DNA from 3 places in the Paenibacillus sp. Y859 genome. Region 2 is predicted to be linked to each of the others. Evidence: riboswitches for the same ligand, from Rfam matches in the RefSeq annotation. Region 2 holds a riboswitch; each other region holds the start of a gene.
The links. Region 2 has a riboswitch for cobalamin ahead of AC1TO8_RS04205 (S-layer homology domain-containing protein). Riboswitches for the same ligand answer to the same signal wherever they lie in the genome.
Positions count from the first base shown of each region.

Region 1: linked by a shared signal. The riboswitch ahead of AC1TO8_RS12825 (anaerobic ribonucleoside triphosphate reductase) and the one ahead of AC1TO8_RS04205 (S-layer homology domain-containing protein) in region 2 are both predicted to bind cobalamin.
Region 3: linked by a shared signal. The riboswitch ahead of AC1TO8_RS09680 (ABC transporter substrate-binding protein) and the one ahead of AC1TO8_RS04205 (S-layer homology domain-containing protein) in region 2 are both predicted to bind cobalamin.

Region 1 is NZ_JBXCIZ010000005.1:51,287-61,911, forward strand. Features, by position in the region: gene nrdG (anaerobic ribonucleoside-triphosphate reductase activating protein) at 1-472, opposite strand, end outside; gene AC1TO8_RS12825 (anaerobic ribonucleoside triphosphate reductase) at 469-2,442, opposite strand; cobalamin riboswitch at 2,480-2,743, opposite strand; gene AC1TO8_RS12830 (MTH1187 family thiamine-binding protein) at 2,964-3,266, shown strand; gene AC1TO8_RS12835 (glycosyltransferase) at 3,579-4,676, shown strand; gene AC1TO8_RS12840 (PIG-L family deacetylase) at 4,673-5,173, shown strand; gene AC1TO8_RS12845 (hypothetical protein) at 5,314-6,138, shown strand; gene AC1TO8_RS12850 (DUF1657 domain-containing protein) at 6,231-6,437, opposite strand; gene AC1TO8_RS12855 (DUF421 domain-containing protein) at 6,604-7,464, shown strand; gene spoVAC (stage V sporulation protein AC) at 7,502-7,981, shown strand; gene spoVAD (stage V sporulation protein AD) at 7,983-9,002, shown strand; gene spoVAE (stage V sporulation protein AE) at 8,999-9,349, shown strand; gene AC1TO8_RS12875 (YitT family protein) at 9,445-10,029, opposite strand; gene AC1TO8_RS12880 (glycoside hydrolase family 25 protein) at 10,201-10,625, shown strand, end outside.
Region 2 is NZ_JBXCIZ010000001.1:830,543-841,167, reverse strand. Features, by position in the region: gene AC1TO8_RS04215 (DUF4127 family protein) at 1-1,033, shown strand, start outside; gene AC1TO8_RS04210 (uracil/xanthine transporter) at 1,273-2,571, shown strand; cobalamin riboswitch at 2,609-2,808, shown strand; gene AC1TO8_RS04205 (S-layer homology domain-containing protein) at 2,969-7,621, shown strand; gene AC1TO8_RS04200 (DUF4430 domain-containing protein) at 7,694-8,602, shown strand; gene AC1TO8_RS04195 (energy-coupling factor transporter transmembrane component T) at 8,602-9,492, shown strand; gene AC1TO8_RS04190 (ABC transporter ATP-binding protein) at 9,465-10,625, shown strand, end outside.
Region 3 is NZ_JBXCIZ010000003.1:142,479-153,103, forward strand. Features, by position in the region: gene AC1TO8_RS09625 (serine hydrolase domain-containing protein) at 1-673, shown strand, start outside; gene AC1TO8_RS09630 (ABC transporter permease) at 688-1,479, shown strand; gene AC1TO8_RS09635 (ABC transporter permease) at 1,476-2,258, shown strand; gene AC1TO8_RS09640 (ABC transporter ATP-binding protein) at 2,262-3,239, shown strand; gene AC1TO8_RS09645 (YqkE family protein) at 3,290-3,550, shown strand; gene AC1TO8_RS09650 (hypothetical protein) at 3,571-3,762, opposite strand; gene lplA (lipoate--protein ligase) at 3,772-4,773, opposite strand; gene cobD (threonine-phosphate decarboxylase CobD) at 4,943-6,034, shown strand; gene AC1TO8_RS09665 (adenosylcobinamide amidohydrolase) at 6,048-6,779, shown strand; gene cbiB (adenosylcobinamide-phosphate synthase CbiB) at 6,779-7,750, shown strand; gene AC1TO8_RS09675 (histidine phosphatase family protein) at 7,741-8,337, shown strand; cobalamin riboswitch at 8,471-8,684, shown strand; gene AC1TO8_RS09680 (ABC transporter substrate-binding protein) at 8,941-9,948, shown strand; gene AC1TO8_RS09685 (FecCD family ABC transporter permease) at 9,945-10,625, shown strand, end outside.

The DNA of each region.
Region 1 (10,625 bases), on a different contig from region 2:
AACTTGCCTGAATGTCTATAATACGCTGATTTGAACTCCCACGGAAGGGGAGACTGGTATTCTTTAAAGATTGTACAAAAGGACCATCGATGACGACTTGGCATTTCTGAAGCAGACGGTACTCTGCCGAATGAACGGAGGCCATGAGATCCTCATATATATAGCCGGTATAGATCCATACAGAGAAGTTAGGGAGGCTTAGTCGGACCTTATCAATGAAATCAGCCGCCTCATCAGCTGAGAAGAAAGGATCTCCCCCAGCAAGCGTCAATCCTTCAAGTAAGGGGTTATTAGCCATGTCATTGATAATTTCTTGTTGACGCTGTTCCGTAAAAGGTTCTCCGTAGTTGAAATTCCACGTTGCCGGATTGAAACAACCTGGACAGCGGTGACGGCAACCACTAAGAAAGATGACGGCCCGCAGGCCATCACCTTCGTTAATGGATTCAGGATAGTAGCCACAAATATTCATCGATGTTTGACCCGATCTCGTACCTCAGCTTGCTTAGCAGCATTAAAGCGCGTCTGATAATCACCTGTTAGGTAACCGGTCACTCGCCGTAGACGGTACATGGGTACGTCGGATTCGAGTGTTCCACACTGTGGGCACGTATCCCCGATAATACCTTCGTAATGGCAAGAACCACAACGATCAATAGGATGGTTAATGCTGAAATAGCCAATATTTTGTGATAATGCAAACTGAACTATTTTGAGAAAGGCAGTTTGATTACTACGCACATTTCCATCTAATTCAATATAAGAGATAGCTCCTGCATTGCACAATTCATGAAAAGGAGCCTCAAGCGAAATTTTACGCGCAGCTGGCAGATTATAATATACCGGTATATGAAAAGAATTAGTATAATATTCGCGGTCTGTTACACCGGGAATGGAACCGAATATTTCTCGATCCTTTTTCGTGAACTTACCCGATAGACCTTCAGCTGGTGTAGCCATCAATGTAATGTTAAGATCATACTCGTCACTCTTCCGATCACAGTAACGACGCATGGAGGAGATAAGTTCCAAAGCTTTGGCATAGACTACATCACTTTCAGCATGATGTTTACCGTACATGGCCTTCATACATTCACCTAGACCGATGAAGCCTATAGATAAGCTACCATGTTTCAAGATTTGTTCTACCTTGTCGTCAGGACCTAGTAGTTCTCCACCTTCCCAGACTCCTTCGCGCATCATAAAGTCTGAAGCTTTGGCAGGCTGACGGGCTTGGATTTTGTAACGGTGTAATAGTCCATGTAGTGCGATATCCAGGAAGTGGTTGAGATCTTGTTGGAACCCCTCCTCATTAGGCGTGATATTACCATTAACTACACCGTGTTTGATACCTAATTTAACAAGATTAATCGTATTGAAGGATAAGTTCCCTTTACCGGATAGACGATTGCGACCATGTCGATCGGCAAGAACACGAGTACGACAACCCATCGTAGCGAATTCAGTATTGGGATCTGTTGGATCATAATACTGTAAGTTGAAGGGAGCATCTATGTTGGCGAAATTAGGATATAACCGTTTGGATGAGCATTCTACGGCCTTCAAGAAAAGATCATAGTTAGCATCCCCTGGTGATTGATTGATACCACGCTTACATTTGAAGATTTGAATGGGGAAGACAGGTGTTTCGCCACTTCCAAGTCCATTCATAGTTGCACTAAGCAAGCTATCAATGATCATTTGGCCTTCAAGTGAGGTGCATGTCCCATAATTGATGCTAGTGAAGGGGATCTGACCTCCAGCACGGCTGGACATCGTATTTAGGTTATGGATTAAGCTCTCAGCAGCTTGAAGGCATTCTGTCCTAGTTTCTTGCATAGCAAAAGAATAAGAACGTGGATGAGAGTTAGGTAACGATAAGTTACCTAGATGGATGTTACACTCTTCGACCACAGAAGTCTCATTAAAGTAGTGTACCCCTTTTTGAAAATGCTTCGCAAATGACTTGGCGACATATGGAGCTAAATCATGATCCAGTTTGCTCCCGGAAACGCCGCCGTATTGAGAATTTTGCTGACATTGAAATATTATCGCAACTAATGCCATCGCAGTTGAAATGGATTGTGGTGTGCGAACACTACCACTGCCAGTGCTGAAGCCCCGTGCTAGGAGTTTGTCGAATGGAATGAAGATGCAATTCGTGCTACCCACCGCATATTGATCAAGATCATGTACATATAAATCATTGTGATCCACGGCAGCCATGAGTTGTTTGGGGATTATGTAATATCTTGCGTACCATTTAGCATATTCACTGCCGAATTTTCCTATTTTTCCTGAAAAGCTTTCGCCATTTAGATTGGCATTCTCACGTAGCATTTCCACGTTGAGACTCTCTGTAATATCGTGTCCAAGACCTGATACCTCATGTAGCATTTTCTCTTCCAAGGAGAAGCTACTTCTAGGTTCCATAAGTACCATGATTATATTCCACCTTTCCTATTTCACCGTAGGATGTATTGTGTATGTCGAACAGGCAGGTCTCCTGACTTCCCAAGCAAACGAATTCGTGCTTCATATGTAGATGAAGTTCGTTTATTCAGCAACTAGCGCCTTCCCATAAACTTATGCTCACAGTGGCAATGGCTGTGCCTATTCGACTGCGATATGCAGCTCGAATCTTGGGTTACAGTGGCGGGACCGTGATGGAATTGCACCATACTTCCCTTTTAAGATCCGGATTTGATGTAGTAGCCGAATCACCTGTTTTCACTATATTTAGTGTCGCTATATAAATCTAACTCAATATATGGTGTTTGTAAACATGTATTAATGAAATATTCTATGAAAAAAATCATGAAAACCCTGCCAAGCCTTCTATGACTTGCGTTTGGGGGAGGAATAAATATTTATGTTATCTTGTGAGTTCAAAAAGCCAGATTTTGCGAAAAAAATACGAAATAGCTACAATAGATTAAGAAGTGTAAGAGGAGGAAATAAACATGGCGATTGCAGAAGTAACAGTTATCCCGATAGGGACGCAAACAACAAGTCTAAGTGCTTACGTTGCAGATATGCAGCGAGTTCTGAAAGATCAGCAGGGAATAACGTATCAATTAACATCGATGAGTACGATTATTGAAGGGCCTCTTGAATTCGTATGGAGTGCTATTGCCGCTTTGCATGAATCACCATTTCTATCGGGGGCAGAGAGAGTCTCTACGTCTGTTAAACTGGATGATCGTCGGGATAAGACTTCCTCTAGTGCACAGAAAATACAGTCGGTTCAAGAAAAATTAAAGTAATCTCAAATCTGCCAAAGAGTGACCATTGCTTTTTGGTAGATTAGAGTTATAATCCATGTGACGCGGATTCTCATAACTGAGAATTCGCGTTTTTTTGCTAGAGTAGAAAGTATAACCTTTCTGTACCATGACAAGAAAGACGCATCTAACCCATGCTAATAACCCTTTAACTAAAGACACGGACTGGCGATTTTCATATGTGAAAACGTATCTTTTAAGAGATTAGTTAAAAGCCGTTTCGAATCTTGTTTTTTACCATTTAATAATACAAGAATATAAAAGAAGATTTTCAAAATGAATGGGGTGAAGAAGTTGAATGATAAAGATGTAAGAGTGCTTATGATTTTGGATACCTTTGACATAGGTGGAACAGAGACGCATGTTCTTTCTCTTACAAGAGAATTATTAAAACAAGGAGTGACAGTTTTTGTAGCAGGGAACTCAGGGCCTTTGGAAAGTAAATTTAGAATGCTGTCATGTGAAGTCTATAATTATACAAAAAATAAGGAAGAATTTGTTGAATGGATACGAATCAATGAAATAAACTTGATCCACGCCCATTTAGAGAAAAGTGCCAAATATGCAGTACAGTTATCTCGGAAGTTAAATATTCCGTTGATTTATACGATTCACGGAACTTACTACGAAAACTCGATATTGCTCGAGGCAATCAATAAATGCTCAATTAAACCTACTTTTATTAGTGTCAGTAAACCTGTTAAGAAGTGGTTGGAGAAGAAAGGCATATATTCGATCCATGTCCCTAATGGGATTGATATGAATGAATTTACTGTAAAGAAATCAGATCTTAAGGAAGAATTAAATATCCCTAAAAAATCTAGAGTTTTACTGTACGCTAGTAGACTGGAAGATGAGAAATATGAGATATGCAAATTGTTGTTAAAGGCATGTGATAATAAATTGTTTAAAAAGTTTCCAGATATGCATCTTCTTATTGCCGGTGACGGTATGAAGACCGAAAAAATAAAAACGCGTATTAACGAAACAATCAAATCAAATCGTATCCAGTATATAGGGAATCGATTGGATATGCCTGATTTGTATTCAATAAGTAATTATGTTGTGGGAACTGGAAGAGTTGCTTTGGAAGCCATATTTTGTGAGAGACCAGTAATAGCGATTGGTGCAGCTGGAACCTTCGGATTGGTAACATTAGATAATTTTGATAAGGCCTTGCAGTATTACTTTTGTGATCATAAAATGCTTCTTCCCTTGAACCAAGATAATATTACAAACGCTGTAAAAGATGCATTGCTTTTGGGAAACAAGAACTTACTTGGTAGCAACGTACTGAGACAACAGGCCGAACAAATATTTGAAATTTCTGTTGTATCCAATCATATATGCAAAATATATAAGAAAAGAATAAGGAAGGAGGAAGGGCTATGACTTACAATAAGTTAATGATTGTTGCACATCCGGATGATGAAACTATTTTTGGCGGAGCTCAGCTGATACAAGAAAAGGGATGGAAGGTCATTTGTGTGACAAACGGTGATAACAAGGTAAGGTGCAAGGAATTCAAAAAAGTAATGAAAGAGGTAGGTGCAGAGTATGAAATATGGCAATATGAGGATAAATGGGGCGGTGATTTTGACCAGTCTCGTTTAAAGTCAGATTTGGAAGAGATGTTAGCAAGGCAACCATTCGACAAAGTTGTAACTCATAACCTAGAGGGAGAATATGGTCACACGCAGCATCAAGTCTTATCGAAACTACTTCATGAATTAATAGACAAAAATATATATGTATTTCATACTTCAAATATAAAATTAGATGACGAGATATTAAAGAAGAAAAGAAAAATACTCAAATACTTTAAGAGTCAGGATATCAAATGGTTGAAGAAATATATTCAGTTTGAAGAAATTAAGAAAGTACGCTAAGGAAAGAATTCGCTAGAATTCACACAGAATATCTCCCCGCCTCAAGTCCAGTATTTCACTAGTCCGCGGACTAGTGCTAATATTTCCCTAATATTGTATGATAAATAAATCAGAACACTGAATTGGAGGAGTTACTTTATATGCGCGGAAAACATAGGTCAATCATGATGGTGGCAGTCGTTTCGATAATAATACTGGCTGGATGCACCAATAAATTTGAGGATTCGATCTCGGATTGGACTGAGGAATTAAAGAAAGATGGTATTCAGAAGGAGATATCTCTCACACAAGAGATAGGTTCTGCCTCAGATCTGTTGCTGGAAAATGAGGTTGGAAGCATCGAGGTAACAGCGACCACGGGTGATCAGATGACGGTGACCGCAACGTTCTCATTTCCTAACAAGTCATCACGCGAATCTAAATACCAGGAAATCCTTGATCAGGCTGAAATCTCCGTAGTTACACGTGGAGAGCAAATGGAGATTAGCACACACCCTAAGGGGAACGTGAAGATGGATATGTGGAAATGGATAAAGAAGGAATATGGGTTCTCAGATTTCAGCATCGATTATAAGGTGGAACTTCCGGATTCAGTGAATCACTTCAAGATCGAAACAAATGTGGGTCAAATTAAACTCGATCATTTGCAGGGGACCTATGATGTTCGTAATGATGTTGGCACGATTCATATCGAAGGTGCTCATATTCAAGGGAAATCTAAGATAACGTCAAATGTTGGTAGTCTTCAATTTGGGATTAATCAAATGGACAGCAAGAGTAGTCTCACAGCAAAGACGGATGTTGGGAGTATCAAGGCAACACTCGCAGAGGAACTTCAAAGTAGTTTACAAGTGAGCAGCGAGGTCGGTCGAGTAATTGGAGTACCCAAAGGAAAAAGTGATCTGAATGGCGGTGGACCATTAATATCTCTGACCTCCGATGTGGGATCTATTACGGTAGAGTAGGCGACATATATTACAAAAAGAGACCACTGGAAATAGGCATTTTTATGCCATTACCAGTGGTCTCTTTTGATTCGAAAATTTCGGGTTTTATTTTAGAATCCTTTATATTGAGGCTCTTCATTCTCTAATTGCTGCACACGCGTTTCTACCTGTTGAACGATTTGTTGCGTTTGTTCAGCCGCGTTAGTAAACGTTGTTTTTGCTTCTTGATTTTGCGTTTCTATTGCAAATTGTTCAAGACTGGCTTGAGCCCCTTTTAAAGAGGCAAGGCATGTTTTTACTTGAGCACCAACGGTCATCTAAGTTCACCTCTTTTAATTACACGTATTTTGTTATAAAGCAACGAACATAATATATCCGTCTTGAGTTAAGGCTATACTTCACATCAGAAAATAAGTTGTATTCGGTTAAAAGAGGACATTTGGGGACATCTTACTTGTATCAACCTTTGGGAGGTAAGTCCATATGCAGGATTGGATGTTAGTTACTATACGTACGATCTTAACGCTTGTCGTTCTTTTTCTTATGACGAAGCTTCTTGGGAAGAGACAAGTGTCTCAGCTGTCTCTGTTTGAATACATAACGGGAATTACGATCGGAAGCCTTGCAGCAACAATACCGATTGAAGTTGATGGAACCTGGCATTTGGGCCTCATATCGATGTTAGTGTGGGTCGCTTGTTCTTTGGGGATCGAATTTTTAACGATAAAGAGTAAAAAGGCTAGGGATATTATAGATAGTAAAGGAACAATCCTCATAAAGGACGGTAAAATTCTCGAGGATAATTTGAAGAAGGAACGACTTACTTTGGATGAATTAATGGAACAACTGAGAAGCAAGAATGTGTTCAGGGTGGCAGATGCCGAATTTGCTGTGATGGAGCCGAGTGGAGAGGTCAATGTTCTATCAGTGAAAGAAAATCAGCCCATTACACCGAGTTCACTGGGCATTACAGTAGCGCCAGAACAAGAGCCGCAAACTGTTGTCATGGACGGGAATATTATGGATGAGCCACTTGCTACCATCGGATTAAACCGCGAATGGTTAGATGTAGAGTTGGAGAAAATAGGTGTGGCAGTCGAGAATATATTTCTTGCTCAGGTTGATTCTTATGGACAGTTATTCGTGGATTTGTTCGATGATCAGATTATTGTACCCAAACCGCAGAACAAGGCAACCTTATATGCGACATTGAAGAAATGTGAAGCTGATCTAGAAATGTTCGGCCTATCGACTAACAATAAGCAGGTAAAGCAAATGTATGAGCAATGCTCAGTTGAACTAGAAAAGGTCATCGACAACGTTAGGCCAGTACTCACTCGTTAACGGCATCATGATCATTTGAATAATGGAGGTTATGCCCATGGCAAACAATAAAAAGAAAAATTTAACCCCTACGCAACAGGAATACCAGGAATTAGCTCTGAAAGTTCAACCGCGAAGACCCGTTATTAAAAATTGCATACGTGCGTTTATTGCAGGTGGAACCATTTGTCTGATCGGGCAAGCGGTTCAGGAAATGTTTGTTCATTGGGCAGGTTTTACGGAGAAAACAGCGGCAGATCCTACAGTTGCGGTCATGATTCTCATATCTGTTATATTGACCAGTTTTGGTGTATACGACAAAATCGCGCAATGGGCAGGGGCTGGTTCTGCGGTACCTGTTACAGGATTTGCGAACTCGATGGCTTCTGCAGCGATTGAGCACCGAAGTGAGGGAATTGTCTTAGGTGTGGGTGGTCAGATGTTTAAACTTGCGGGTCCAGTTATCGTATTCGGTACGGTCGCTGCTTTCGTTGTTGGAATTTTGACATGGCTATTTCAAGGTGGGGGAGGATCATAATATGTTAAAGGGACATCAAAGCTGGGTGTTTGAGAATAAGCCAGTTATTCTTGGAAAAGCGACGGTTGTGGGACCATTTGAAGGAAGAGGACCGCTGTCTAAGGATTTCGACATTGTACATGGTGATTCTATGTTGGAGGAAGAGAGTTGGGAAAAGGCTGAGAAAGTGTTGATTGAAGAAGCGGCTAAATTGGCTATTGAGAATGCCGGATTAACGAAGGAACAAGTACAGTTTTATGTTGGTGGTGATTTGATGAATCAGATTATAAGTAGCAGCTTTGCGGCACGAACATTATCGATTCCTTACTTGGGTGTGTTCGGTGCTTGTTCCACATCCATGGAGAGTCTGGCTATCGCTTCGATGATCGTGAATTCTGGAAACGGTCAATACGCTCTTGCTGGAACTTGTAGTCATAATGCAAGCGTTGAGAAGCAGTTCCGCTACCCGACGGAATATGGATCGCAGAAACCACCAACGGCTCAATACACGGTAACGGGAGCGGGCGCCGTGATCGTATCGGCCGTCGGAGATGGACCAGTCGTTACTTCTGCAACCATTGGTAGGGTTATCGATATGGGGATCACAGATCCGTTTAATATGGGAGCGGCTATGGCTCCTGCTGCAGTAGATACGATGGAGGCACATTTCCGTGATTTGAATATTGAGCCAGGTCATTACGATCTAATCGTAACAGGCGATCTATCCAAGGTAGGCTATGAAATCGCCTGCAAATTGTTGGAGAAGCATAATATCCCAATTCACCAAACGGAGTATAAAGACTGCGGGATGATGATTTATGATTATGACACACAAATGGTTCAATCCGGAGCAAGCGGCTGCGGTTGTTCGGCAGTTGTTACCTACGGACATTTACTTAATCGTATGCGCAAAGGGGAGCTTAAGCGGATTCTCGTTGTTGCAACGGGGGCGTTACTTTCCCCGCTTAGCTTTCAACAAGGGGAGAGTATTCCTTGTATCGCTCACGCAGTATCCATCGAAGCCGGGGGGAGTATATCATGATATTTCTATGGGCATTTCTGGTTGGAGGCGCTATATGTGTGTTTGGACAAATATGTTTCGATGTGTTTAAGCTGGATCCTGCACATACGATGACCTTACTTGTGGTGATGGGCGCGGTCTTAGATGGATTGGGATGGTACGAGCCGCTAATTAGTTTTGCTGGAGCAGGAGCTTCGGTCCCGATTACGAGTTTTGGTAATGCACTGGTGCATGGAGCGCTAACGGAATTGAAGGAGGATGGAGTAATCGGTATTATAACCGGGATATTTAAAGTGACTAGTGCCGGGATATCAGCCGCGATTATATTCTCCTTCTTAGCCGCTTTATTTGTCAAACCGAAAGGATGATATCTCTTAGCCTATACATTTCTATTAACGCTGTGCTATCCGGGTCGTATAGAGTCTTCTTATCACAGCGTTTTGATAAATATGTATGTCCTAGTTCATGAGCCCTTCAATGTACAAATACTAGTGGCAATTCCGCCTGAAAAAATTGAAATGACCGAGTAGAAAAAGGTTTCCCATGAAATAAGTAGTCCCCCCATTCCAATAACTAGTCCATCAATTAGAAAAATGATGACGCCAATATTCAATGGAGTATATTTGGTCAATAGTTTGGCTATGAGATCAGTTCCCCCGGTGCTTGCCTCGTACCGAAGCATGAGACCGAGTCCGGTTCCGAGAAGGAATCCTCCGAACATAGAACTTGTGAGAGGGCCTAATTCAATATAATAAAGAAAATGGTATTGAAATGGTACCAGCAACTCTATGAGTATCGAAGAAATAAGCATACCAGATAAGCTATTATAAAAAAAAATGCGGTTTTTGACCCAAGCTATAATGAAGATGGGAATGCTACAAACGATAATAACCAGACCAGTTTTGAAACCAAACATATAATTCATAATTAGCGCAATCCCAATAAATCCGCCATCTAATACTTTGAAGGGGATGAGATAGAAGTCTGTACCGATCGCAATTAACAAACTACCAAATACAATGATTCCAAATTTTCGAAAAAATAACATAGTGGACATCTCCCTAGAAGGCATGTCTAATTTATATGTTAGTTTTTTCTAATACATGATTTGTATTAGAAAATAGTTGGTTATCACGGCACTGATTTACAATTCATCATATGTGAATAAGTACAGGCAATCACTAGCGAATCAACATCTAATGTATGAAGAGGTGATGATATGCAGAAGCGAAGCTTAGACCATGCACAGGGAATTGATATTTCGCATTGGCAGGGAATAATTAACTGGGAACAAGTTCGAGCAGAGGGTAAAGTCTTTACGTTTATTAAAGCTAGCGAGGGCACTACAGTGAAGGATAAGCAATTTCTAACGAACGTACAAAAGGCCACGGCAGCAGGCTTGTTGGTAGGGGCGTATCACTTTTCAAGAGCAGCCAGTCCAACAAGTGTGAAAGCTGAGGTTGATCATTTTCTTTCAGTGGTATCTCCCGTAATAACACATATGAAACTACCTTTGGTACTTGATATTGAAACGAAGGAAGCGGGCAGTAAAGCGAATGTCGTAAGGACGGTGCGGGCATGGGTTGAATATTTCAAACAGCGAACAGGCAAGTATCCGATGATATATACATTTCCGAACTTTAT
Region 2 (10,625 bases):
CTTTCTTGCGATTGGTGTCGATGATTCCTCTACCGAGGGAGTACAGGCAAATGAAATCTCCTTTATTGAAGGACGAATCAATGATTGGTTCGGAGGCGGTACTCAAGAACAAAGTTCTGAGCGTGCTATTATTCTTCCTGACGCAGATGGCTTGGGTTATTCGCTCATGGCCCGCATGGCGAACCAGCTGTATCGTTGCGGAGCAAAGCCGCGATACATGGTACATTACTATGGACCTAATGGTTCAACGATAATTAACCCATACGAGTATATGAGTGTGCATCAGAACATTCAGCATCATGTTGAAATGATTGGAGGTCAATTTGTTACGTGTGGCTCTTATGATCTGGAAATTATCGCAATTACGGACGCTAACGAAGTATCCAGTGCAGTAAGCCGTATTCAATCTAATGGTAACAATCGTATCCCGACCATCGCAATTGATTTTGTTGCCAACGGTGCAGCTAATGAAACGGTAACAGAGGCCTTACTGGACAATCCATTCACTGGCGGCCTTTTGGGGTACAGCGCGTGGAATACTGCGGGGAACAAAATAGGAATTGCACTCGGAATGGGGCAGACACGGTACGCATATTTGGTAACGGAAACGCATCCCGCAGCCCTTAAGAAGGCAGTGAATGCACATGGGGCGCTTTTGTTCAAACGTTTCTTGAAAGACTATTACTATAAAGCAGTGGCCATTGCCGAAATCCGAACCTTTTCGAGAGAACATACGCTGTATACGAATGTTCTTTATCCGGATCAAAATATGGGTCTTTTCAACTCGACGAGTGACTACAACCATATGATTATTCTCCTGAGAGATCGAATGCAGACTTACACAAGTACTCTTGCAGGGAAAAGTGCCTTCCGGATCGGCTCTTCGACGAAATCTTGCAATGTACGCCAAATTAGCGGGTCAACGTGGTTATTCTCAGAATATGTTAGCGCATCACTTGCGTATGCAAATCCTGATTATATTTGGAAGCGTGTATTTGAAATTACCTTAAGCCCTAAGGTTACATTGAAATGATACGGTATCTATAATAAATGATTAACTTGATGATGAGCACTAATAACAATGATTTCATTATAATACCAAGTCAGAACCAAAGGCTGAAACCTCAAAAATGGTTGGTCAGTCTTTGTTTTTTTGGCAAAATCTATTAAGACCAACTAAATCGTACAGATTGCGATTTTGCAAGTTTAAGAGTATGTGGTTATAATTAAATGTTCAAAGGATTTTGCAGTTACATAAAGGATAGGGTGAGTATGAAGGAACTTTCTTCTCGAGTAACGATATTTGCATCGATACAATGGGTGTTTTTTATTTTTGCTAACATTGTCGTTGTACCAATTTCAATCGGTTTAGCTTTTGAATTACCTCCACATGAAGTGGCTACCATTTTGCGGAGTTCGCTCATTGTGACAGGTGTCGCGTGTATTTTACAGGGCTTAATTGGTCATCGCTTTCCCTTGATGGAAGGTCATTCGGGTGTTATGTGGGCTTTAATTCTTAACTTATGCTTATCTGCTCCTACACTTGGACTTAGTTTGGGCGAAATTGGAGGGGGAATTGCTACAGGAATGCTGCTTGCCGGGGCTCTAATTATGATATTGGCTGCCTGTAAGGCGATTCCTTTTATTCGTAAAGTATTCAGTCCGATGGTAATGAACGTATTTTTGTTACTGTTAACATTTCAGCTCGCTTTTATCTTTTTCAAGGGTATGTTGACAGTGAATGAAGATGGGACATTGGATTTGCCGATCACATTGTTCTCATTAGGAATCGCTATCTTTGTAGGTCTCTTAAAAATTAAAGGAAGTAAGAACATCGGCAATTTTTCGTTATTAATCGGAATAGTTGTAGGATGGAGCCTTTATGCTATGTTCTTTCCAACTACAAACACCCTAAATGGGGATGCTGTTGGTGTTTTTTCTATATTTCCACTGGGCAGTCCAAATTTGCAATTCGGGATTATTACGATTACTTTTATAGGTTGTTTTATTAATATGAGCAATACGATCGCATCTCTTCAAGCAGCGTCCAAACTATTAAATGAAGAGGTTTCAACGAGCCAATATCGAAATTCCCTTTTCTTAACAGGTGCATATTGTATGGTGGCATCGTTATTCGGACTTGTATCTTACGCACCGTTTGCTTCTTCTATCGGTTTTTTGGAAAGTACGCAAATCTTTCATCGCAAGCCCTTTTTTATTGGCGGAGCACTTATTATCATTCTAGGAATCATTCCACCCCTTGGGTTAATGTTGGCAACACTCCCGATCTCAGTAGGGAACGCAGTGCTATTCATTGCCTATCTTCAGTTGTTGGGAACTTCTTTTAAAAGTTTGAAGGGATACACATTTGATTCGATCACGATTCATCGGGTTGCAGCACCAGTTCTCATAGGGGTAAGTCTGATGTCAGTGGATGTTAAGTTGTTTGCTAATCTACCTACTGTTGTACAACCCATCATTAGTAATGGATTCATCATGGGAGTCCTTATCTCATTAATCATGGAGACTACTATTAAATGGGGAGATCGTGACAAGAAAATATTAACATGACAAAAGAACATATATTAGATATGATGATGACCAAGATAATAAAATATGAGAAACAGGTGCCAATGATTTAGTTCGATAGACTGAACGATCAATTGGTTAAAAGGGAAGTGGGTGACAATCCCACGCGGTCCCGCCGCTGTAATAGAGGAGTCCTTGCAAGAAACCACTGGGAAACTGGGAAGGTTGTAGGGATGATGATACTTGAGCCAGAATACCTGCCTGTTTTGATATGCCTTAACTCTACGAAGGATAGGGAGGTGTTTATTAGTGCTGCTATTTAGCTGTATATTCTATTAAACCTAAACCTCCTAACGATTCAAGTTGAGAGGTTTTTTTGTTGTGTTGGTGTCATCATGTTTCTTACTACGAGCAAGAGAATGAAAGGAAGTTTGTACAAATGAGAAATAATAGATTCATAGCTTGGTTACTTGTTGTAAGTTTATTTTTGTCCATGTTATCAACCGGTTCAATGGTGTCATATGCGGATGTAATAGAATCTTCACCTCAAGTACATACGAATATGGAAGAGGAAGATACTGAAAGTCCAATTATTGTAGTAGAAGGACTAGCAAATAATGAGGAAGTAACAGAAAGGGAATTGAGTTTTAAAGTAACGGTTACAGACAATGTATATCACGATATAACGCCAGAGGTTAGGGTAAATGGAATCACTATAACAGCATCAAATGAGGAGTACAAAGCTTCTCTAAATTCTGGGAACAACATGATTACAATAACTGCAATGGACGGTGCAGGAAATAAAGCAGAGGAAACTCTAGTCGTCCATTACAAAGTTGTCGTTAACAAAGTAAGATCCACATCCACCGATGCTGTAAAGAAGCAGTTAGATAAAAATCTTGCTTATCTTGTTCAAACTGTAGATAATCCGACATTAGGAACGACTAGCGGAGAGTGGTCGATTTTATCACTAGCAAGAGCCAATTATCTGGTGTCTAGTGACTATTATGAAAACTACTATAACAATGTAGTTAAAGTAGTACAGGAAAAAAAGGGAATCCTTCATAATATTAAATATACAGAGCATTCAAGGCTAATATTAGGATTAACCTCTATCGGTAAAGGGGTTACTGATGTAGGTGGCTATAATCAACTTGAAAAGCTTGCGGATTATGCGACTCTGATTAAACAAGGTATTAATGGTCCAATCTTTGCTCTGATTGCACTTGATAGTAAGAACTACGAAGTTCCACAAGTGCAAGGAGTGGCTGTTCAAACAACGAGAGAGATGCTCATTGAGTATATTTTAGATAAAGAGATAAAGAAGGGCACCGATGAAGCAGCAGGATGGGCATTAGGTAGTGGGACTCCAGATCCCGATATAACGGCAATGGTTCTACAAGGGCTTACGCCATATTATTCAATAAATAATGATGTTAAAACTGCAGCAGATCGAGCGGTTGCATGGTTGTCTAAAGGCCAAAATAATGATGGTAGCTATTCAACTTGGGGTGCTGCAAACACTGAAAGTACTGCACAAGTTATTGTAGCTTTAACCGGATTGGGTATCGATCCACATACAGACGCCAGATTTATTAAGAATGGGCAGTCAGCTATGGATGCCTTACTTACCTTTGCTTTACCTGAAGGTGGCTTTAAGCATATTGCATCAGGGAAAGTTGATGGAATGGCTACGGATCAAGGTACGTATGCTCTTGTTGCTTATGACCGATTTGTAGATGGTAAAAACCGCCTCTATGATATGACTGATGAGGTACCTGAAGTACCAGAACTACCTGAAGTACCTGAAGTACCAGAACTACCAGAGACACCGAAAGAAATAGAAGTCATATTGCCATCTGGAGATCAACCAGCAGTTGTCATTCCACAAGATGAGCTAGATTACATCATTCCTATCAATCCAGCGGATAGCAACAAAGAAATAACAGTAGAAATCCCTGCGGATAAGAAATCGACGGTTAGTGTTCATTTGCCTGTGAACAGCAGTTTACCTGAATTAAAGGCTACGAAGGGTAATGTATCCTTAGTTATTCCGAAGGGTGCGCAAGTGATAAGTGGTGATGCATCTTCACTTGAATTGATTACGTCTCAAGATAGAACTGACACGGCATTAATCAATAAAGTTAATGCAATTGTTCCTAAGGGAGAGAAGCTGGACGGGATTGTCCAGGCATTCTCCATGGGCGGCAATACAAGGATAGAGTTTAGCCAATTTGTTACGTTAACCTTTACGGACATGAGTGGAAAGAATGCTGCTTATATCCAAGGTGGGTCCATTCATGCGATTCCCAAATTTGCTAGTGATTCAGAAGGGCTAAATAGTAGCAATAATGAGTATGCCTACGACAATGGAAATGACTTAATCGTCAAAACAAACCACTTTACTGATTTCATAGCATATACTTCTAGCGTGATAGAAACGCCTGGCGGTGATGGTGACGGTGATGGTGGGGATACCGGAGGCGGAACTGGAACCATTCCTGTTCCTCAACCTAAACACTATGTGACTCTTTCAGTCGATAAGCTGACTATCAACAAAGGCTATGTGGTTACATCTACAAGCGTCGAACTGCAAGCTGGTGATACAGCATGGACAGTATTACAAAGAGTGCTTGATAACAGAAGTATCAGCCACTATTATAATTGGACTGAAAAATACGGAAGCGTATATGTAGAATCTATAGCTGGCGATGGAGAATTTGACCACGGTAGCGGTAGTGGCTGGATGTATAATGTCAACGGTTGGTACCCCAACTATGGAGCAAGTAAATATACTCTGAGTGATGGCGATACGCTACAATGGCGTTACACTACTGATCTAGGTGCTGACTTAGGAGAAGACCTCAGTAAATATGTGGAGACTCCAGTTGGTTCAATTTCGCTTGGTCAAGGAATCGTCATTCATGCTGATGATAAAACACCTGTTATTAATGTTCCAAAGGATATTCAAAAGGATTACACCTTGAATATTGCGAAGGAACTGAAAAACACAATTAATATCACGATTAACATTCCTGATGTTACATCAAAAGTATTCCTTACTCTTAAAGATGTCATAAGCAATATACCCATGATCACAGTTACAAAAGGGGATATTTCACTAGTTATTGAGAAAGGTACCCAATTAATAAGCGGAAATACGAATATAGAGTTGATTACAAAGATAGCTCCGAATGATACTAAGATTCAGGAGTTAATCAAATCTAACCTAAATAACAATGAGAAGCTGGATAAAATTAATCAAGCCTTCATTATAGGGAATACAGGTAGTTCGGTTGTATTTGATAAGCCACTCACTTTAACCTTTAAGGGTGCAAAAGGGCAGCTTCCAGGGTTTGTTGAATCCAATAAATTCACACCTATCAAGATTTATGAAACAGAACAACTAGGCATTCAGGCAACAAAAGACATTGGTAAGAAAACCTATGCTTTTGTTAGCGGTAACGATTTAATTGTAAAAACAAACCATTTCACGACTTTCGTTTCCTACACTGTAAGCAAAACTGATGTAGCAAACAAAGTAGATTCAGTAAATAATGTTGATTTGAAAAAATGGTATACAGATGCCGATGCCATCTCGTCTTGGGCGTATAAGGCTATTGGTGAAGCTACGAAAAATGGATTTATCCAAGGTAACAATGGTAAATTCAATCCGAAAACTAACATTACAAGAGCAGAGTTCACCAAAATATTGGTTACTGTTCTAGGGCTTAATATTCAAACGGACAAGGTCATTAGCTTTAAGGATGTTGCTGCAGATGATTGGTTCTATCCTTATGTTAATGCTGCGTATAAGGCAGGAATCATTACGGGATTTAATGATGAATTTAGTCCAAATGATACAATAACTCGCGAGCAAATGGCATCAACGGTCATAAGAGCACTGGATATTCAACCTATCAAGCTTACGACTGTCATGAAAGATAGCGATAAGGTATCCGCTTGGGCTAGAACAGATGTAGAGACCATTGTTGCGCTTGAATTAATGTTGGGTAGTGATGGTCAATTTAAACCCAAAGATTCAGTCACAAGAGAGATGGCAGCAGTTGTCGCTATTCGGGCCTACGATTATAAGAATGGAAATAAAGTAACCGTTGAAGATGAAGTGAAAGTTGAAAATGTAAGTAAAGTAGTGAACAAAGAGGTCAAGAAAACAATTCAAGATACAGCAGTTTTTTTGCAAAAGGCAATTACTGACCCAGTTATAGCTAGTGTTGGCGGGGATTGGACGGTCTTGGGGTTAGCGCGTTCGGAAGTATACATTCCAGATGCCTATTATGCTAAATACTATGCCAATGTAGAGAAGATACTGAAAGAAAAGTCAGGGAAGCTGCATAGTGTTAAATATACGGAATACGATAGAGTTATTTTGGCTTTAACTTCAATGGGCAAAGGAATTGACAATGTAGCGGGATATAACTTACGGGAGCCTCTCGCGGATTTCGATACTCTAATCAAACAAGGTATCAATGGACCAATCTTTGCTCTGATCGCATTGGATAGTCATCATTATGAAATACCGATTGTGAATAGTGTAAAGACACAGACAACGAGAGAAATGCTAATAGAGTTTATTTTGAAAAGAGAGATTGGTGGAGGTGGCTGGGCATTAGGCGAGCGGCCTGATGTCTCGGATGCCGATATTACTGCGATGGCCATTCAAGGTCTTACGCCGTATTATTCAACACATCCGAATGTGAAAGCTGCTGTGGATCGAGGCATTGTATGGTTATCGAACTCCCAGAAGGCTGATGGCGGATATACAAGTTGGGAATCCTCTAACTCTGAGAGTGTTGCTCAGGTTATAGTAGCTCTGACCAGCCTTGGTATAGATCCACATAATGACGCGAGATTTATTAAAAATGGCAAGTCAGCTATTGATGCTTTACTGAGCTTTGCTACCGTAGATGGAGGGTTCTATCACATTAAGCAAGGTGGGACAGATAATGGTGGTGCCAAACCAGGAGAAGTTGATCTGATGGCAACCGATCAGGCTATGTATGCACTTGTAGCCTACGATCGATTTATACAAGGACACACACGTCTTTATGACATGACAGACGTGAAATAACAAATCATTTGGAGAACTAAGCAAGGGTAGAATTTATGCCCTTGCTTAATTATTTAAGGTGGGATATAGCAAATGCAAATGAACAACAAAAAATGGTTAACAGCTTTATTGATCATCAGCTTACTGGCTATCGCATTCTTTTGGAGTGGGAATAATCAGAAGAGTCCGACGAAGCTTGTTGAAGTTAACTCTGAGACTGAGGTTGGAGGTATAAGCGAGGTAGCTTCTCCTCAAAATATGGAGTCCCAGCTAGACGAAGAGGCTAATAGTCCAGCGGATACAACAACAACAACAATAGAATCGGATGAAAATGCATCGAAGCTAGAAACGGAAGATTCACAGGACTTACCAAAGTCAGAAGATATACCAACAGAGGTAGAAAAACCAGTGGTTAAAGTAGAAGAGTCAGAAAAAAGTGTAACAAAGCAACCGGAAAAGATTACTGTACCAAAAGTAGATGATCAGGAAACTAAAAAAGACAAGTATCTAACCGATCCTACACCAAAGGGGAAACCTAAACCTGTGGAGTGGCAGGATGCAACGATAAACAAAAGCGAAGAATTAAGCATCACATTGTCCGTATCAGCTACATCAATTTTGAATAATATGGATAAATTTAATATGGATAAGCTTGAAGTGCTACCAGCGGACGGGATTATTTATAAAGCTCGAACGGTAACCTTCTATGAGGGAGAGTCCGTGTTTGATGTATTACTAAGAGAGATGAAAAACAATAAAATTCATATGGAATTTTCAATGACACCGATCTACAACAGTAATTATATTGAAGGTATTAACAATCTATATGAATTCGACTGCGGAGAATTGAGTGGTTGGATGTACAAGGTCAATGGATGGTTTCCTAACTACGGTAGTAGCCGTTATGTACTTAAAGACGGGGATGTCGTTGACTGGGTCTACACATGTGATTTAGGTCGAGATATAGGCGGAGATATGGTAGTGACAGGGGACGGGCAGTAATGAGAGATTCTTTTGCTACCTTTCATCCGATTATTAGTTTCGGTTATTTCGTCACGGTGTTGGTGTTTAGTATGGTGTTTATGCATCCGATTTTTCAAGTCATTGCCCTCATTAGCGCTGTTGTCTATTCCATTATGCTAAAAGGAAAACGTGCCATGACATTTAATTTACTATATATGATACCGCTACTATTGATTATGGCAGCTATGAACCCTGTTTTTAATCATGCGGGTGTTACGATTCTATTCTATCTAAACAATGGGAACCCTATTACGCTTGAATCGATTCTTTTTGGGGTAGCAGCGGCGTGTATGTTTGTGACAGTTATTATATGGTTCTCTTGTTATAACGTCGTCATGACTTCGGATAAGTTTATTTATATTTTTGGGAAAATACTACCTGCGTTATCATTGATTTTTTCGATGGTTCTTCGATTTGTACCTAGATATATAACACAAATAAAGGTGATATCCAATGCTCAGAAATGTATAGGCAGAGATGTGTCTCAGGGTAACTTACTAGAGAGGGCTCGGAATGGGATTACGATTCTCTCGATTATGACGACTTGGGCACTGGAAAATGCCATTGAAACGGCTGATTCGATGAAATCAAGAGGTTATGGACTGCCAAACCGCACGAGCTTTTCTATCTTCCGGTTTGATAGCCGGGATACAGTGGTACTCATCATCATGATGGGATTAATTACAATGATCTCAGTAGGTGCAGCAATGGGTGAGAATACGATACGATTCTTTCCTTCCATTAAAGTCATAGCAATGACGCCGTTTAGTGTCGCTATATATATCGCCTATTCTGTTCTATGCATGATACCTGTGATCATCAATGTGGTGGAGGCAATGAAATGGAAACTTATACAATCCAAGAACTAAGCTTTAGTTATCCTGGACAAGATACAGCGGTCCTCGCAGCTATTAATCTTACGATAAATAGTGGAGAGTTCATTACGATATGCGGGAAATCAGGCTGTGGGAAAAGCACATTACTTAGGCATCTAAAAACGATACTTACGCCACACGGCAAACGTAATGGACATATATCGTTCAACGGTCAACCGATTGAAGATCTTGACCAACGCACACAGGCTGCAGAAATCGGATTTGTACTGCAAAATCCTGACAATCAAATTGTGACAGACAAGGTATGGCATGAGCTAGCATTCGGATTGGAGAGTTTAGGTTATGATCAGAGTACGATTCGTTTACGTGTAGCTGAAATGGCAAGTTTCTTTGGAATCCAGACTTGGTTTCACAAATCTGTGTCAGACCTCTCTGGAGGACAGAAACAACTTCTAAATTTAGCATCGATTATGGCGATGCACCCATCGGTATTAATTTTGGATGAGCCAACATCCCAATTAGATCCGATTGCGGCTGCTGATTTTTTAGAAACGGTGAAGAGAATAAATCGAGACCTCGGGACAACCATTATTATGACAGAGCATCGTCTGGAGGATATATTGCCGATCTCTGATCGTTTGATTGTCATGGAAGCGGGAGTGATTATCGCAGATGATACACCTCATCAAGTTGGAGAATTATTAAGTGATATAAATCATCCTATGTTCTGTGCAATGCCGACACCGATGCAGATTTATGCTGGCGTGGATAATGACTTGTCCTGTCCTATTACAGTGAAGGATGGACGACAATGGCTGGATGCTTTCCTTAGTAATAAAAAAGCGACCGACTGGGTTGATGCGAAGGAAACTTCGATGGTATCTAGTCCTATTGCTATAAAGTTCAAAGATGTATGGTTTAAATATGATAAGGGTGGACCCGATATAGTTAAAGATTTGTCGTTTGAAGTGAGAGAGGGACAGTTCTATTGTATCGTTGGTGGGAATGGAACAGGGAAGACATCGACATTATCCCTTATTAGCGGAATTCTGCAGCCATATAGAGGGAAAGTTCTAATCGGTGGTACAAACCCTGCCAAAGTGAAAGCGAAAGAACTTTTTACGAACAATCTAGGCATCCTCCCGCAAAATCCGCAAACGTTATTT
Region 3 (10,625 bases), on a different contig from region 2:
TCGTAAATCTCAATGGATTAAGGCGATGCTAGCTGGCCCACCCGTCTGTCCGCCAGGAGAACAGTGGAATTACTGCACGAATGGATTCGTGATTCTTGGTGAGATTATAAGTCGAGTTACAGGTCTAGATTATGAAGAGTATATTCAGCAGACTATTTTAGAACCACTTGGAATGACACGTACTTTTTTTAACGTACCAGAAGAGCTTCATGATGAGGTGTGTATTATTAACGATTGGGAATTATCGCGCCTATCACGTAGCCATAAGCAGGCTTACGATCCGCCAAGATCTGGGGGAGGGCTTTTTTCCACCTTAGAGGACCTGAATAAGTTCGCACAAATGTTGTTGTATAAAGGTACTTATGATGGAGTTCGAATTCTCGGTCGTAAATCTGTTGAAATGCTGTCAAGAGAACCTTATCCTGAAGGGTTACCCGCATTCTGTTGGGGAGAACAAGTAAAGCATAGTCACTTTGCGCTAAGTAGTTCTCTGGGTAGAGAATATGACTCTTGTGGACCGAATACGATCTTTCATGAAGGGGCTGGTCGAAGTACGCTGATGGTAGATCCAGATGAGGATCTTGTTGTAGCCTTCTTTGTACCTTCGAACGTCGATTGGGTACCTGAATCCGTCATTAATGTGAAGAATATCATTTGGTCTGGACTTAAATGAGGAAATCTTTATCTATGATCCGGGCAGTAGGATGGGCTACCTACAAAGAGTGGGCAGCCTTCCGCTCCCATATGGCAGTGTCTATCCTCATCGGACCTATTTATTTCTTAGTTCAATACTTCATCTGGCAGTCCATCTTCTCGACGAGAGAGACACTGAACGGATTTACCTTGGAGCAAATGTTAGTGTATTACGGAGTTATGTCATGTATTAACTATCTTACTTTTGATTTTGCGGATTGGAATTTACAGATGCTTATTCGGACAGGGAAGTATGTCACCTTTATACTGAGACCGGTATCTCATATTTTCTTTGCCTTTTCTCAAAAGATAGGTCATCGCTCCTTAGGATTTTGGATGGAATTCCTGCCAGTGTCCTTAATCTATTTCTTTATTCTAGATATTGATTTAATTCCCGCTCAGCCGTTGTGGGCTATTATCTCTGTTATTCTTGGATTTATCATGACCTTTCTAGTGAACTATTGTATTGGTTTGACGGCCTTTTGGCTGACGAATGCGGATGGAATAAGGCGCATGTTTCTACTTGTACGAGATGTGACGGCGGGTGTATTGGTACCGCTTACCTTCTTTCCTGAGATTGTGCAAAAAGTGCTCATATTTCTTCCATTTCAATTCATGCAATATGTTCCGGTTCGTGTCTTCGTTGGAAGCTATGAATTAGCTGGAATGACCTTATCTATTCCGCAAATTGTTGGTTTGCAAGCAGTAGCGGTATTGCTGATGTGGGGAATATCTAGTGTTCTCATTCATCTTGGGCTACGGAAGTTCACGGGGGTGGGTGTATGAGTTCGGCATTTGCTTGTTATGTGGCGGTGATGAGGACGAAGCTTGCCGAACGAATGGCATATCGTGGTGATTTCTTTATCAGTGTATTTATGATGCTGATTGGAGATTTAATGGTCCCATTGATTACGTTACTTGTGTACCGTTCAGGTGCTTCTTTTCCTGGATGGACACTGCATGAGGTTATTCTTATCCAAGGAATATTCACTCTGGCGAAAGGTATCGCCTTTCCATTCTTCTTCGGAATGGTGTCGACGACTCTTCATCATGTGAGGGAGGGGTCGTATGATGTATTTCTGCTTAAACCACGACCGGTTCTATTCCTTACGATGACCAGTTCTTTTGATATTGATGATTTCGGTAGGTTGATTAGTGGAGGTGTATTGACGGCATGGGCGTTATCTGGCTTACCGTTTCCTGATGGGTTGGAGTGGATTCAGTTCGGCGTATTGTTTCTATGTGGACAGCTTGTCCTGTTTGCAGTCTCCTTAATTCTATCAGGGCTGTTGTTTAAATGGGTAGGGAGTAGTAGGGTGTACGATATCTTTGATTCGGTCTCGATGTTCGGATTATATCCGGGAACCATCTTCTCCAAAGCCTTTCAGAATATACTGACGTACGTCATACCAATCACGATGATTGGATTCCTGCCAGCTGCAGCACTCCTGGGAAGACCTGCGGAGGGAACTTGGATCGCTGCATGGATGTGTATATTATTTCTTGGGGCTGGTCTAGCATTCTGGCATCATATGTTGAAGAACTATACAAGTGCGGGGGGCTAGAGCTTGATTATACAAGTACGGCAATTAAAGAAGAATTATACAACCTATGAACGCGGGGCTTCATTCAAGGAGACCCTAGCGAGTCTATTCAAACGTAAACCCATAGAGGTACAAGCAGTTAAAGGTCTATCGTTTGAGATGGAAGCTGGAGAAATTGTGGGATTTCTTGGTCCGAATGGAGCTGGGAAATCAACGACGTTAAAGATGCTTACAGGTGTTCTGCATCCGACATCCGGGGACGTTAAGATTCTCGGGTACACCCCTTGGAAGCAGAGGAAGAAATATGTTCGGAATATTGGTGCTGTATTCGGGCAAAAGTCGCAATTACTATGGGACATTCCCCCAATCGATGCATTTTACATGAATAAAGCTATCTATGCGCTGGATGATGAACCCTTTCAGGAAACACTGAATCAGCTAGTGGAGCTGCTGGATGTTAGTGAAGTGATGCGCAAACCTACACGTCAATTGTCACTGGGGGAGAGAATGAAATGCGAGTTCATTATGGCGATGCTTCACCGCCCGAAGGTTGTATTTCTAGATGAACCGACGATAGGCTTAGATGTGATCGCTAAAGAGAAAATTCGTAGTTTTATTCAGGAAATGAACGCAATGGGGGTTACTTTTATTCTGACTACCCATGATCTCGAAGATGTAGAGAAGCTTGCGAAGCGGGTTATTGTGATCAACCATGGGGAAATCGTATTTGATGATTCAATGGGAGTTCTACGGAACTTTCTTGGAGCTAAGAAGACAGTAACCTTAACGACAGAAGTACAGGCAGATTGGAGTGGAATTGAAGGTGTGAAAATTCTGAAGCAAGTATCTGAAGTCGAGGCTGAGCTTGAACTAGATACAGAACAACTAGAGCTTAAGGAGTTCATTCGAATTGTCAATGATCGCTATACGATTCATGATATGTCTATTAATGCCTTACCCATCGAAAGAGTGATTAAGGAACTATATCAAGTGAAAGCATAGAATGAGTAATCAAAAACTGCTATAATGTAGTTGGAAATGGAGATGATTCTATGGCTAAGAAAAAACAATCTACACCAGCTCCCAAGCCAACTTCTGACTATACACCAACTACGTTGAAGGACTTACTAAGTGGTGAAATACTTGAGCAATTAAAGTCTCAAGCGGATGCGATGAAAGCGGAGGAAAAGAAGAAGAAGGAAGAACAAGAGCTGCAGAAGATAGAAGCACGCAAGCAAGAGCAAAAGAAATTGGATAACAATTTTGAACACTTGTTCGAGAATAGTAAACAAGATTGGCGCAAATATAAATAAGATATAGGAAACCACCGAGATTAGTTAGCGAGTCTATCTAGATCCGGTGGTTTCTTTGCATGTTGTTTATTTCTAGCATGTGAGATATCTATATTTAAGATAATGGCAATAGTAGTGAAGGTGGCGACATTGCCTTTTGAAGGACAATCCGCCATCGCACAAAAATATTTACTCAACACTAGTGAAGTCATATGGTTTCTTCTCGTGTACATGTAATACTGTTACTCCTCCAGAAATACAAGCCCAACAAAATCGTTCATTTCAAGATTACCGAAGTAATGCTTTATATCAAGATCAGATAAAGCTTCACGCACTTCCGCTTCATCGTATCTTTTACCCCGTAATATATCCTCAATATCAGTCACATCACCAACGCCGAAGAAATCGCCATAAATCTTAATGTTCCGAATTCTACCTTCGTTAATGTCCATGCGCAGATCAATGATACCGACAGGGAACTTCTTCGAATGTTTCACGTTCGATTCAGGTGATATACCGTAGTTCCAATCCCAGTTCTGATAATGTTCCTTGGAAATTCGATTGATCTGCTCCCAATCTTCTTCTTTTAGGTGGTATTGGGGTACATCCTGCGCATCCATTCCGAATATCGAACGAAGTAGCTCAGCACGGAATTCTTCGATCGTCATAGTGGTTTCCATAAGATCACTGATGTTGGCTACGCGACTACGTACGGATTTGGTACTCTTGGATTTGAATTTCTCTGGATTTACGTTGAGAGAAGCTTGAACGTTATCCAAGTTCAGGTTAAACATCAACGTACCGTGACTGAACATCCGACCACGAGTTGAGAATTGGGCGTTACCAGATATTTTCTGTTCTCCAACCTGTATGTCGTTGCGCCCTGTGAGCTCAGCGTTTATCCCCATTTTTTGAAGAGCATCAATAACAGGTTGGGTGAATTTCAAGAAATTATGGAATGATTGGCCATCATCTTTCGTAATAAAGCTGAAATTAAGGTTACCAAGATCATGATATACTGCACCACCGCCGGAAAGACGACGGACGATTTGAACATTGTTCTCCTTGCAATACTCCTGATTAATCTCTTCAATCGTGTTCTGATGTTTACCAATAATAATAGATGGTTGATTAATATAGAAAAGCAAATAGCTCTCGTCCATTGAAAGATGTCTTAAAGCGTACTCTTCTATGGCTAAGTTAATAGCAGGATCATGAATTCCTTGGTTATCGATGAATAGCATAGTTTACTCTACTCCTTCATTATTTAAAGGTATGTAATGATTGTTGAATCTTGTATAATTGTAAACTAAATATGAGATAGAAACAAAGGACGATGGATTGACGCAATAGAAGAGCCTAGGCAACAATGGAACTATACCTAGGCAATTTAAAGACAGAGGGGTAATTAGGATGCTAGAACGTTACGGTCATGGAGGAGATTTAGAAAGTGCCGCACAGGCTTATGGACAAGCTGAGGGAGTATTCCTCGATTTTAGCGCTAATATTAATCCGTTGGGTCCACCTCAGCAAGTGCTGAAGCAATTGGAGGGAGCATTATCGTCAATTATTCGTTATCCTGACCCAGGTCATAGGAGATTTAAAACTATTCTTGGACGCAAGCTAAGTGTTGGTGAAAATAATATTTGTGTTGGAAATGGTGCAGCTGAATGTATGTCGCTTATTTTACTAGGACTTCATCCACAGAAGGTCGGTATTATCGAACCATGTTTCTCTGAATATAGGAAATTGTCAGAACAATTCAATACGGAAGTAATCTCGGTACTTGGTAGACAAGATAATGATTGGAAGGCAACATGTGAAGACATAGGACAGTTGATACAGCAAGTGGATTTGCTATTCATTGGTCAGCCTAACAACCCGAATGGCGTGCAATATACGCTTGAGGAGCTGAGGATATTAGCCGAAACTGCTGAGCAATTCAACACCTATCTGGTCGTAGATGAAGCCTTCATAGATTTCATTCCGCAACGACAGCAAGCATCTTTGTTATCGGAACTTACAAAGTATCCTCGTATGTTACTGGTACGGTCCATGACGAAGTTCTATGCGATTCCAGGTTTGCGATTGGGATATACATTGGCACATCCGGATGTCATCCAAGCTATGAAGAGTAAGCAGGTGACGTGGAGTGTAAATGGACTAGCTCTGTTAGCGGGTGAAGCAGCGTTGGAAAGTGGTGAGGAATTCGAGCGTAGTACGTTAGAATTAATATCCAATGAGCGAATAGTCCTTACCCAAGGGCTTACCAGGCTGGGGTGTAATGTCAGTCCAAGCGAAGCGAACTTTCTATTGGTGGAGCTTCCGGAACCATGGCATGCGATAGATATGCAACGTGAACTTGGTCTGCGAGGAATATTAATTCGAAGCTGTGCGATGTATCCTGGGCTGGGGGATGAATATATTCGAATCGCCGTCAAAGGCGCGGAAGCTAATCGGTTATTTCTGGTCGAGATACAGAATGTGATGGAGAGTATAGTATAAGAATAGGAGAATAATGATGACAACAACAACACCTTTTATCAATGATGAAAATAACGTGTATTCCTCTATCGTTTGGCCAGGTCTAACACTTACCCGACAAGAACGTCATTTGTTACTCCAATGCCCAAGCCCTGTGGATAGCCTTAGTAGTGCAATATATGGGGGAGGTACAGGGAAAATCGATCGAATAGCTAATATTTATGTAGATCGGTTCTATAACTGTGCTGATCCAGAACGTGATATAGAGCAATTATTCAAGGATTGGGGCTACCCACAGCAAGCTACAGCAGGATTGTTGACAGCTGTTCGATTGGAACATGCTGCAATTCTGGAAGAGGACGGTAAAGACGGATCCTTGTTCTGCTGTACAACAGCGGGAGTATCGAACGGTGCACGTGCTGGATCTGAGCGAACTACGTTCCCAGCCTATCAACCCGGAACGATCAATATTATGCTCATGATTGACGCGAAGCTGACGCAAGCAGCGATGGTAAATGCTATTATGACAGCTGTAGAGGCAAAGACTGCTGCTCTATCGGATCTGGGTATTCGGGATGCAGAGAATGGATTGATTGCTACGGGAACTACGACGGATTCTATTGTTCTTGGTGTCAGTCAATCTCCTATCCATACTATTGAACATCGATACTGTGGAACAGCTACTGAACTAGGAGCTGCAATTGGACGAGTAGTTTATGCTACAGTGCAAGAGGGTTTAAGAGTTGCGGGAGTGAAGCGAGTATGATGGAATTGGCCATATTCATTCTATGGGCTGCCTACCTATTGGATCTGATCATTGGAGATCCGCGCTGGCTACCTCACCCTGTGATCGGCATGGGGAATTGTATCAAACGGATAGAGAGGAATATTCGTAGTCATGTGTCAGATCCGATCAAGTTAAAAAAATATGGAATTCTACTTCCAACTATTGTTGTAGGAGGTGCACTGCTTATAACGTGGGCATTGTTGAGAGGTCTATATATGATTCATCCATGGCTTGCCGTTGGTGTTGAGATCGTATTAATTGCTACGACGATTGCTACGAAAGGGCTTAAGGATGCGGGGATGGAGGTGCATGATCATCTTAATTGTGGTGACTTACCTGCTGCTCGTAGATCACTTGGAATGATTGTTGGACGTGATACAGATCATTTGGATGAGCCTGAAATTGTCCGTGGAACGGTAGAGACCGTTGCGGAGAATATTGTTGATGCTATTGTGTCGCCGTTGTTCTATGCACTTATTGGAGGAGCACCACTGGCGATGGCTTATCGAGCTGTAAATACCTTAGATTCGATGGTTGGTTACAAGAATGATAAATATATTAACATAGGATGGGCCTCTGCCCGATTGGATGATGTCGCTAATTTCATTCCAGCTCGTATAACAGGTGCATTACTGGTCGTTAGTAGTTGGGTTATGCGTCTAGATTATAAAAGGTCTTATCATACCGTAAGACATGATGCTCGTCTCCATCCGAGTCCGAACAGTGGATTCCCTGAATCAGCCGTAGCTGGAGCTCTTGGTGTTCGGCTAGGAGGTGAGAATACGTATAATGGTGTCGTGTCTTTTCGTGCCTATATGGGGGAATTCTCACGTCCAATGGTGAAGAGGGATATTCAGTCAACTATACGTTTGATGCTAGTCGCATCGTTGTTATTCCTCATGTTATGTGCACTTGCTATATGGGGTTTAGGTGGAACATTATGGAATTAGAATTGGTATGTATTCGACATGGCAGAACGCAGTGGAATAAGGATCGACGTTATTTGGGACATACGGATATAGGAATACTCGAAGAGTCACAGACAGAGCTTTTATTAGTGAAAGAAGCCCTTGAAGGAAGGATATTCCGAAAGGTATTCTGCAGTGATCTGAAGAGATGTAGGGAAACGTTAGATTTGATCTATCCTACATCACCTGATCAGGTAGTCTTTGATCATCGTTTGCGAGAGATGGATTTTGGAGATTGGGAGGGGCAGACCTACGATCAGTTGAAGCATTCTAGGTTGTATCGAGAATGGCTGGACAATCCTCAAACAGTGACTCCTCCAAGGGGGGAATCTTGGGGACACTTTCAGCAGAGGCTGGTGAACTTCATGGATAGTCTAGCGTGTGTTTTGGAGGGAGATGATAACTCCGTTGATTCTATGTTGCTGGTTACACATGGAGGGGTCATAAGACAACTCGCGACGATGACGATTCCTGACTTGATGTTCTGGGATATCTCGGTTGATCCGGGAAGCTTGTTAACACTGCAGCTTACGATACGTGAGGGGCAATGGGTAGGACGCTTAAAGTAGCCCTATGATTAGAGGAAGTCCAAAGGGCTTACTTTTTGAACTCGAACTATAAGGAATTATTAACATTTGGTTTGTAAGGTATCTCTTTTTGATCTATAATTTTGAATAGAGAAGCAAGATCTGTATTTAAATGAATATTATAAACTTATGAGGTCTAGGAACTTAGAAGCTGAAGTAATAGCTTTTAACTCTAGTTAAAAGGGAAGTCGGTGTAAATCCGACACGGTCCCGCCACTGTGAATCAGGGATATTCTCCATATACCACTGTACTGCTATAAGCAGAATGGGAAGGTGAGATTATTAGTTAACCTGTGAGTCAGGAGACCTGCCTTGTGAGAATAAGTACGGCGATCCTTCGAGGAAAGGATTACGTTTGGCTTGTGTAAGTGCCTGTGATGTATTATTGCGGGCTTATAACACTTGGCATACATATATCGTATTAGTAATATGTGATGTTTGTACAGACGTAATCCCTGATTCTTTCTAGCAATAGAGGATCAGGATTTTTTGCTATGTTTATGTCCTTTATCGGAGAGAATTCATTGAAATTACAAGGCTAGCATCTCATGTATGTACAATAGATAATAGGGGAGATAATGAACAATGAAGCAGATTTGGAAGAATTGGACTACGGGTGCCTTAGCAATGATGCTAGCACTATCACTTGCGGCTTGTGGTAATAATAACGAACCAGCGCAAGGATCCGAACCTACGCCAGCACCAACGGAGCAAGCCACACCACCAGCAGAACAAGTTAATGAGCTGACAACGGAGTATCCACTGACCGTAACGGATGCGACAGGTGAGACATTTACATTTACAGAAGCTCCGAAGCAGATTATATCCCTCTCACCAGCGGAGACAGAAGCATTGTTCGCGCTAGGATTAGATGATCAAGTTGTTGGTGTATCGGATTATGATGATTATCCAGCGGCCGTAACAACTAAGCCTAAAATGGGTGGTCTGTACAATCCAAATGAAGAAGCGATTATAGCAGCGCAACCAGATCTTGTACTTACGGGTATTTCTATGAGTGCGGAAGCTACTGAGAAGCTACGTGCTCTAGGAATTGCGATTTTCAAGACCAATCCGAAATCAATAGATGATGTTATCACAAATATTGAATTGTATGGTCAGATTACAGATCATCAAGCCGAAGCGAAGGCTGTTACAGATGAAATGAAGCAAGAGCGAGATGAAGTGACGGAAGTTGTTAAATCACTAACCCCTGATCAGAAGAAGAAAGTGTATATCGAGTTCTCTATAGGTTGGACGGTAGGTAGTGGCGAGTTTATGGACGAGTTAATCGCCCTAGCTGGCGGAGTTAACGTCGCTGCTGATACAACGGGTTGGAGTGAAATTAGTGAGGAAAAGATTATTAATGATAACCCAGACGTCATTCTGTATTCGAAGAATGTGATTGAAGAGAACACACAGAAAACGTTAGACGAGATTATTAAAGCTCGCAGTGGCTGGGATCAAATTACGGCAGTTAAAAATGATGATATTCATGCATTAGATGATAACTTGATTAGTCGTCCAGGACCAAGAGTAACTGAAGGTCTCAAGCAAATTTCCAAAATGATATATCCTGAACTAGTGCAGCCATGAGTAAAAAGTTGGCTGGGTACGGAGGACTTGGGATAATATTGCTTATCGTGAGCTTCCTGCTCTGCCTAGGAATAGGGGCTGTGGAGCTTCCGATCAAGGATATCATAGGAATTCTATTACACCGATTTCCTTGGGTAGGTGATGCAATCACTCCAACATGGAGTTCTGCACATGAACAGATACTGCTGAAAGTGAGATTGCCTAGAATTATACTAGGGATGCTTGTCGGTGCAGCTCTTGCAGTTGCCGGTTCTGGATTTCAAGGGGTGCTGCGAAATCCTCTTGCTGACCCATACACACTTGGGGTATCTTCTGGGGCTTCAGTCGGTGCAGCTGTTATTATCTTTTTCGGATTGCAGTATTCGCTTGTAGGTGTATGGACTCTCCCTTTGGTTGCTTTCCTAACCGGAATATTAACCTTATGGGGAGTTCTATCTTTAGCGCGTGATGGAGGTAAAATTCCGACGAATAGTCTGATTTTGTCAGGTGTTGTTATGCAATCATTTCTAGGTGCAATCGTATCCTTCTTAACTGTGATGTCGAAGCAGACGATTAATGAAATCATGTTCTGGACGATGGGAGGACTCAGCTTCCGTGGCTGGTCATATACACTTATGTTGATGCCATACGTATTAGTTGGACTTGCTGTGATATGGGGTAGTGCACGGTCTCTAAAT